DNA from 3 places in the Spiroplasma endosymbiont of Glossina fuscipes fuscipes genome. Region 3 is predicted to be linked to each of the others. Evidence: riboswitches for the same ligand, from Rfam matches in the RefSeq annotation. Region 3 holds a riboswitch; each other region holds the start of a gene.
What was found. A riboswitch is a leader RNA that binds a small molecule or an ion and turns the genes downstream of it on or off. The one in region 3 is predicted to bind cobalamin.
Positions count from the first base shown of each region.

Region 1 (2,325 bases), 450 kb from region 3:
TTTAATGTTAAAAAATGTAACGATTTATTATCACAACATTGTTTTTTTGATCAAACTAAATTACATTCGGTGTTAGTTTTAGCTTTAGGATATTATGATGAAACAGATGAAAAGAGAAGGTTACCACGAGTAAGGATTGGTTTTAATGAATTTGCAAAGATTATTAAATAATTTTTGTTTTTATTGACAATATGTGTTATCATTATTTACGTGCAAATAATATGCATCCATATTATTAAAAGAGAGGTGAATTATATGGCAAGAGAAGGAATCCATCCAAAATATTTTGATACTAAAATTATGTGTACAACTTGTGGAACAGAGCGGATGAGTGGTTCTACTAAGGGGGAAGAATTAAAGGTTGATACTTGTTCTTCATGTCATCCCTTCTATACAGGTAATCATCAATTTGCTAATGACGCAGGACGTGTTGAACGCTTTAAATCTAAATTTAATAAAAAAGAAAAATTAGCAAAGCAAACAGAAGAAGCATCAAAAGTACAAAAAGAACTTAATAAAAAAACAGCAAAACCAAAATCTGATAATCAAAAAGCAGAATAATGGGGAAAACTTTTATCTTATTAAGATAAATTTTTTTCGTTATAATGAAAATAGACTACTTTAAAAGTTTATAAAGGATTAAAGGGAATTAAGTGCAAGTCTTAAGCTGTCCTAGCAACTGTAAAACTGACGAATGTTAAATAAACCACTGAATAACATATTTGGGAAGAATTAACTAGTAGGATGAAGTAAAGCCAGTAGACCGTCCTTATAAATTTAATAAGAGTCCTACTAGGTAAATAGGATTAATTTATTTTGGAAATAAAATAAAAATATAAGCATAAAAACAAAAGGATAAAAGAAAATGGTTAAAAATATTTTGACTGTATTAACAAGTTTAACAGTGAGTACAACAACTACAGCAAATGTTACGATGCAACAAGCAACTTCGTTAAGTGGTGAGAAATTATTACAAAAGAATACTGATGGGTACCATGTTAATAGTGTTAAAATCACAGTAAAAAATGAAAGTGGAGCAGTTGTTGATACAGTTACTTTTTATAATTCATTAGTAAGTTTAGGTGATATGTTAGTATCAGATTCGGATTTTTTTGGACTTAACGAAACATCATTTGGATGTTTATTAATTAGAGTTGACAATAGAACAACAAATTTTAATAAGAATTATTGAGTGATTTACTCAAGCACACATCCATTTTGCAAGTTTAATACTAATCCAGCAAATTATTGTTCAGTTGGAATTGATGGTCTAATTTTTCGTGATGTTTGAGAACAAGATCAATTATTTGATTTTGTTTTAACTAAGATTTAATTTAAATAATAATCCTATTTATCCTTTTTAAGAAAGGGGTTTTCAATAATTATGAAAAAAATATTAACTAATTTATTAGTTTTATCGTTGAGTTTAACATCAACAATAAGTTTAATTAGTTGTCAAAATTTAAATCAAAATAATACAAGCAACGAAGATAAAAATGAAGAAGATTTACCAACCTTACCAAATTATTTTACAATTATACAAGGTGATATTTATCCCTCTTTTGGTATTAGTAAACAAGAGGGAACTCAAAAATACTTTTTTAAACTCACAAGTGATCAATTGAGTACCCTTTTTTAAATTTGCCACAACGTAAAATTGCACCATTAGGATTTGCAAAGGATGTTGCAACTATTAAGGATTTTCGATTTTATTTAGAATATCAATTCGCGGCAACCTTTGCCATTCTTAGTGATCAAGAATTGACACTTGATGAAAATCAAATGGTTAATATTACTTTGGCTGTAAAGTGTTTAAAAGTAGCAGAAAAATGATTAGAGAGTGGAGTTTGGAAAATGCGTTTTACTGATATGAATGTTGAACAAAAAATAACTTTTAAAATTCCAATTATTCCAAATGAAGCTGATGAGTTAAATAAATTTATTTTTAAAAAATATAATGAATATATTGGGCAAAATGAGATTAAAATTGATAAAAGCAAATTAGATTTTAATGATTTAGATAATGTTGCAAATACAAAGTATTTGCAAGAAAAAGCAACTACTTTTATTAATACTTTTATTAGTAAAAATTCAGGGCTTGACAAAAAACTTAATCTTAAAAAAATTATTCCACCAAAAGGTAATCAAATTAAGAGTTTTGATGAGCCTTCTAATAGTTTAGTAAAAATTAATACAACATTTAATTTTACCTTAAATATTGAAGGACTAAATTATTATCCACGATTAAATTTGGGGATGGAAATTAGATATAAAATTATGTAAGTTACATAAAACACTACGGAGGTTAATAAAATCATTAACTTA
Region 1 is NZ_CP187162.1:43,381-45,705, forward strand. Features, by position in the region: gene ACOBWH_RS00255 (nitroreductase family protein) at 1-171, shown strand, start outside; gene rpmE (50S ribosomal protein L31) at 256-561, shown strand; cobalamin riboswitch at 618-786, shown strand; gene ACOBWH_RS00265 (hypothetical protein) at 866-1,333, shown strand; gene ACOBWH_RS00270 (hypothetical protein) at 1,385-1,639, shown strand; gene ACOBWH_RS00275 (hypothetical protein) at 1,642-2,283, shown strand.
Region 1: another riboswitch for cobalamin. It lies ahead of ACOBWH_RS00265 (hypothetical protein); the one in region 3 lies ahead of ACOBWH_RS06430 (hypothetical protein).

Region 2 (2,325 bases), 460 kb from region 3:
AATTCCCGGGTGGCCAGTTTTATTATAAATGATTGGATCTAAGCCTAAAATTCGTAAATTACTTAGGCTTTTTGTTTCAATATTATTATTTGTATCTTTCATTTAATTTTCCTCCTAATAAATTTAAAATATCAACGATAATTATTTTTAAATTAAACAAGGAACTTTATTATCTATCATTAATAATTTCTGCATAATAAAGGTCATCTTTTCCGCAAAATTATCGTTATCAGCATCAACAACAATGAAATAATAATCATCCTTTAGTTCATCATATAAGACCTCATATTGTTCATTTAATTTTTCCCAATAATGGTATGGTGTTTCTAATTCTAATATCCGGCCACGTTTATTAATCCGTTCAACTGCTTTTGCTGTTGAGACTTTTAAATAAATAATGACATCAAAGCCTAATTTTTGTTTTAAAATTGGCGTAATAACATTTTGAAAAAAACGATTGTAAACTTTAAAATCAACATCATTCATAATTTCTAACAAATGTGAAACCCGAACAAAAACAGGATCTTCTAAAATTGTGCGGTCAAAAACAGTATCTGCTAAATTATCAATTTCAAAAAATTGTTCAATTCTGGTTGTTAACATATAAATTTGCATCTTAAATGCAAATCCCTTCATATCCTGATAAAAATCATTAAAATATGGGTTTTCTTCTAAGGGTTCTTTAAATAAATTATAGTTTAACTGTTGACATAATGCTTCACTAACTTTTGTTTTACCAGCACCAACAGTACCAAAAACAGCGATTTTCATCTTTTCTCCTCCATTAGGCTATTTAATTAATTGCACTGCCGTTGCTAATGCTAATTGCACCATTGCCATAAAATTATTTTGACGTTCCATTGCTGAAGCTGCTTGTTTTGTAACAAGATTGTCAGAAATAGTTAGCAATGTTGCTGCTTGTTTTTTTAGTAACAATTGCATTAGCAAACAAGGCATATGTTTCCATTTCAACAACATCTAAATTATGTTTTTCGGTAAATGATAATGAATCATCATAACGATAAAAAACATCAGCAGCATGGGCAATACCAGTATGTGTCTTAATTCCTTGCTTTAGCGCCACTTCTTCAATGGTGTTAAATAAGTTTTCACTTGCTGAAATCAGATTATCATCAATATTTGCGGCAATCTTTGCATAATTACTTTCCCCAAACGCTGCACGAACATTAAAAATATCATATAGTTTAAGTTCTGACTTATAACTACCTGCTGAGCCAATGCGAATAATATAGTCAACATCATAAAATTTAAATAATTCATATGAATAAATTCCAATACTTGGACAACCCATCCCACTTCCAGCAATTGTAATTTCAATGTTCTGATATTTCCCCGTATACATAAACATATTCCGAACCTCATTATCTAACTTATAATCTGTTAAATATTTTTCAGCAATTGCTTTTGCTCGTAGCGGGTCACCAGGCATTAAAACAACCTTTGCAATATCAGTTTGTTTTGCATTAATATGTGGTGTCATTTTTTATTTCCTTCCTTTATTGGATTTACGTTCCTATTAATTAGGTTATTATTTAAAATGTTTTTTATTAAAAATAAATTTAAACAAAACGAAAAGGAATATTTTAATATATTCATATAAGAAATGTTTAATTAAGAATTTTATTTAATAAATTAAGTTAACAAAAAATTAAAATTATAAAATATTTTAAAATTAGTTTTATTAACTTAAAAATTTTTTAATTATTATTATTTCAAATAATGCCCTAATAGGATTATCGCTTTAAATTAACAACTAAAAAACGCTTTTTGACGTCTTTCAAATTATTATTTAATAGTTTTCCACTAATAAATAATTAATTATCCAACCCCAGGGATAATAACTATAAAGGCAGCACCGATAAATATCAATGTTTTTTAGATCGGTCTACTGGCTCAGTTTCACTTTACTCGCTATTCCTTCTCAAGAAGTATCTTCTCAATGGCATATGTTAGCTTTCATCCACTTTACAGTTGCTGGGACAGCCTAGGATTTGCACCTAATTCCCGTAACATCCAAAATTGCTTTTTAAAGTTGTTAAAGTAATAATATAAAGTTTAATTTTAAAATGCAAGTTAAAATTAAACTTTTTCCTAAAACAAAAAACTTATTTTAAAATTATTTATTACTTATCAAATATTCATACGAAACAACTAGTTTTATTTTAAATAAATAAAAAAGCAAGAATTTTCTTGCTTTTTTAGGTTATCCTTATTTTTTAGTAAATTGCAATATAAATAATGTTGATGTTCAACCCGTATAATACACAGCATTATTTGTTCCAAATATTAAATCAAAATTTCAAT
Region 2 is NZ_CP187162.1:620,711-623,035, reverse strand. Features, by position in the region: gene tkt (transketolase) at 1-102, opposite strand, end outside; gene ACOBWH_RS03625 (deoxynucleoside kinase) at 148-771, opposite strand; partial or broken gene deoD (purine-nucleoside phosphorylase) at 790-1,501, opposite strand; cobalamin riboswitch at 1,883-2,053, opposite strand; gene ACOBWH_RS03615 (hypothetical protein) at 2,231-2,325, opposite strand, start outside.
Region 2: another riboswitch for cobalamin. It lies ahead of deoD (purine-nucleoside phosphorylase); the one in region 3 lies ahead of ACOBWH_RS06430 (hypothetical protein).

Region 3 (2,325 bases):
CAGCATCAAACATAATTAAGGTGTCTAAATCAAATGCCAAGACATCAGCATAAAGTTCTCGTAATAATTGTTGATCAAAATAATCACAAAATAAAATTTCTTCAGTGGCATTATTTGCCACAACCGAGCCATTTAAACTAACAGTAAAATCATTCTTATCCGTTAATCCTAAATTTGTGACAATATGCTTTGTCTGATATAATGGCCGCCCAGTCGCAATTACTAATTTAATATCCTTTGCCGCTAGTCCTTGCAAAACTTCTAACGTATGTGGTGACATCTCACCAGTTGAATTTAAAGCTGTTCCATCTAAATCAACAGCAATTAACTTAATTTCTGTCATAATCAATATTCTCCTATATATAATAATTTTAATCTATTTTCTAGTACTTGTAAAAGATATTGCTAAAATTACAATAATTATCGCTTAGTTTTAACCTTGTTGATAGGAATAAATAAAAAAGTAATCTTGAAACCCTTTCCGAGTTAAAATTTTTGGTTTATAATTAAACCGTAAAGCATCACGCTTTCATTTGAATTAGCGGTAAACACTTAAAAATGTTTTGAAAAGGGAATTGAGTTAATATGCTCAAGCTGTCCCAGCAACTGTAATGATGATGAACATTGTATTTACTCACTGAAAAAATTTTTTGGGAAGAAACAATTAGTAAAATGATTCTAAGCCAGTAGACCTGCCGTTAACTCTTGGTAAAATAAATATCCCTGGGATTGTGATATTTGTGAGTAAATAATTTATTATCGTTAAATAATGGTTTACCTCTCATAAATATAATAATTTTTTCCTCAAGAATGGGTTTTTATTATCACTATTTTTGAAAGGAATTATTAAAAATGAAAAATTTTTCATGAAAAAAATATTTACGTTATCTTCCCTTAGCCTTAATTCTTTTAGTTGCCATTGTTTTAAACCTTTATTATATTCCAAAATACTACCAAGAACGACACAAAAATAATTACCAAGGTACTTATACAGTAACTGTTCTTGGTCAAAAAGAAGATTTTAGTCTTTATTTTACAAAAGGTTTAAATGTTCAACATGTTGCTAGCCTTGCTGATGTCTTAATAAACTACCCCAATGATTTTGGATTATCTTCTGGCACAATCGGCACCTTTGTTAAACGAGTTGGTCAAATTGAATTAAATCCTAACGTAAAGTATTTTGACATTCAAAGTGGTGATAATAATCAACCAAGTCCCGAACATATTCATAAGGATTGTCATGGCCCAAACAATTCTTGTAGTGTTGGGATTGACTTGCTGTGATTAACACCAAATACTGACAATGTCTTTCGTTTTGTTATTAGCAACGTAATTTAACCTTAGAAACGAGTGATGAAATATGAAAAAAAATAAGAAAGAAGATATTTGACCTTCAACTTTAAAAATAACCTTAAAAATGACCGTCATTGCTCTTTTTAGTGGTTTAGCTTTAGGGCTAAAAATTGCGTTTGCTTTTTTACCAAACATTGAATTTGTTACCTTTATTTTAATGTTTAGTATTATTTTCTTCAGAATTGAAGTTGGTTTTGGCATTATTAATGTCTTTTGTGCTTTAAATATGGTTTATTTTGGGGTGGCTGGATAGGTTACAATAACTTGGGCCATATTTATGTAGACTGTAAAAAAATAAGCTAAAATTATTAGGAAAGCAGGAATATAAAAATGGCAAAAAACCAGTACACCGATGAATTCAAGAAACAAATCATAATGTTATATAAAAATGGTAAAAGTAATATTGAAATTGTTAACGAATATAAAATTTCAAAGGCAGTTCTTTATCAATGAGTAAAAAAATTTGAGAATTCTGGTTCTTTTAAAGCAAAAGATAACAGAACACCAGAAGAAAATGAGTTAATTGAACTAAGAAAACGAAATAAGCAACTAGAAATGGAAAATGATATTTTAAAGCAAGCAGCACTGATAATAGGCAAAAAGTAATATTAATTACTAACAATAAAGACAAATATTCAGTGAGGAAAATGTGTCAAATATTAAAAATAGCAAAATCAAAGTATTATTATCAAATTAATAAGATCACTAAAACTGAAATTAATATTTATGAAAATGAAGTTATCAGTGCATTTAAAGAAAGCTATAAAGTTTATGGTGCTAGAAAAATTAAAATTATTTTAGCAAGAAAGAACATTATTTTATCTCGACAAAAAATTAGAAGAATTATGGCAATAAATAATTTAGTATCAAAATATACTAAATTAAAATATCACAATCATAAATCTCCTGTAAATAATGATCAAATTAGTAATATTCTAAATCGTGAGTTTAGTAATAAAAGACAAAATGAAG
Region 3 is NZ_CP187162.1:1,085,440-1,087,764, forward strand. Features, by position in the region: gene ACOBWH_RS06425 (Cof-type HAD-IIB family hydrolase) at 1-343, opposite strand, end outside; cobalamin riboswitch at 526-714, shown strand; gene ACOBWH_RS06430 (hypothetical protein) at 853-1,338, shown strand; gene ACOBWH_RS06435 (hypothetical protein) at 1,361-1,606, shown strand; partial or broken gene ACOBWH_RS06440 (IS3 family transposase) at 1,684-2,325, shown strand, end outside.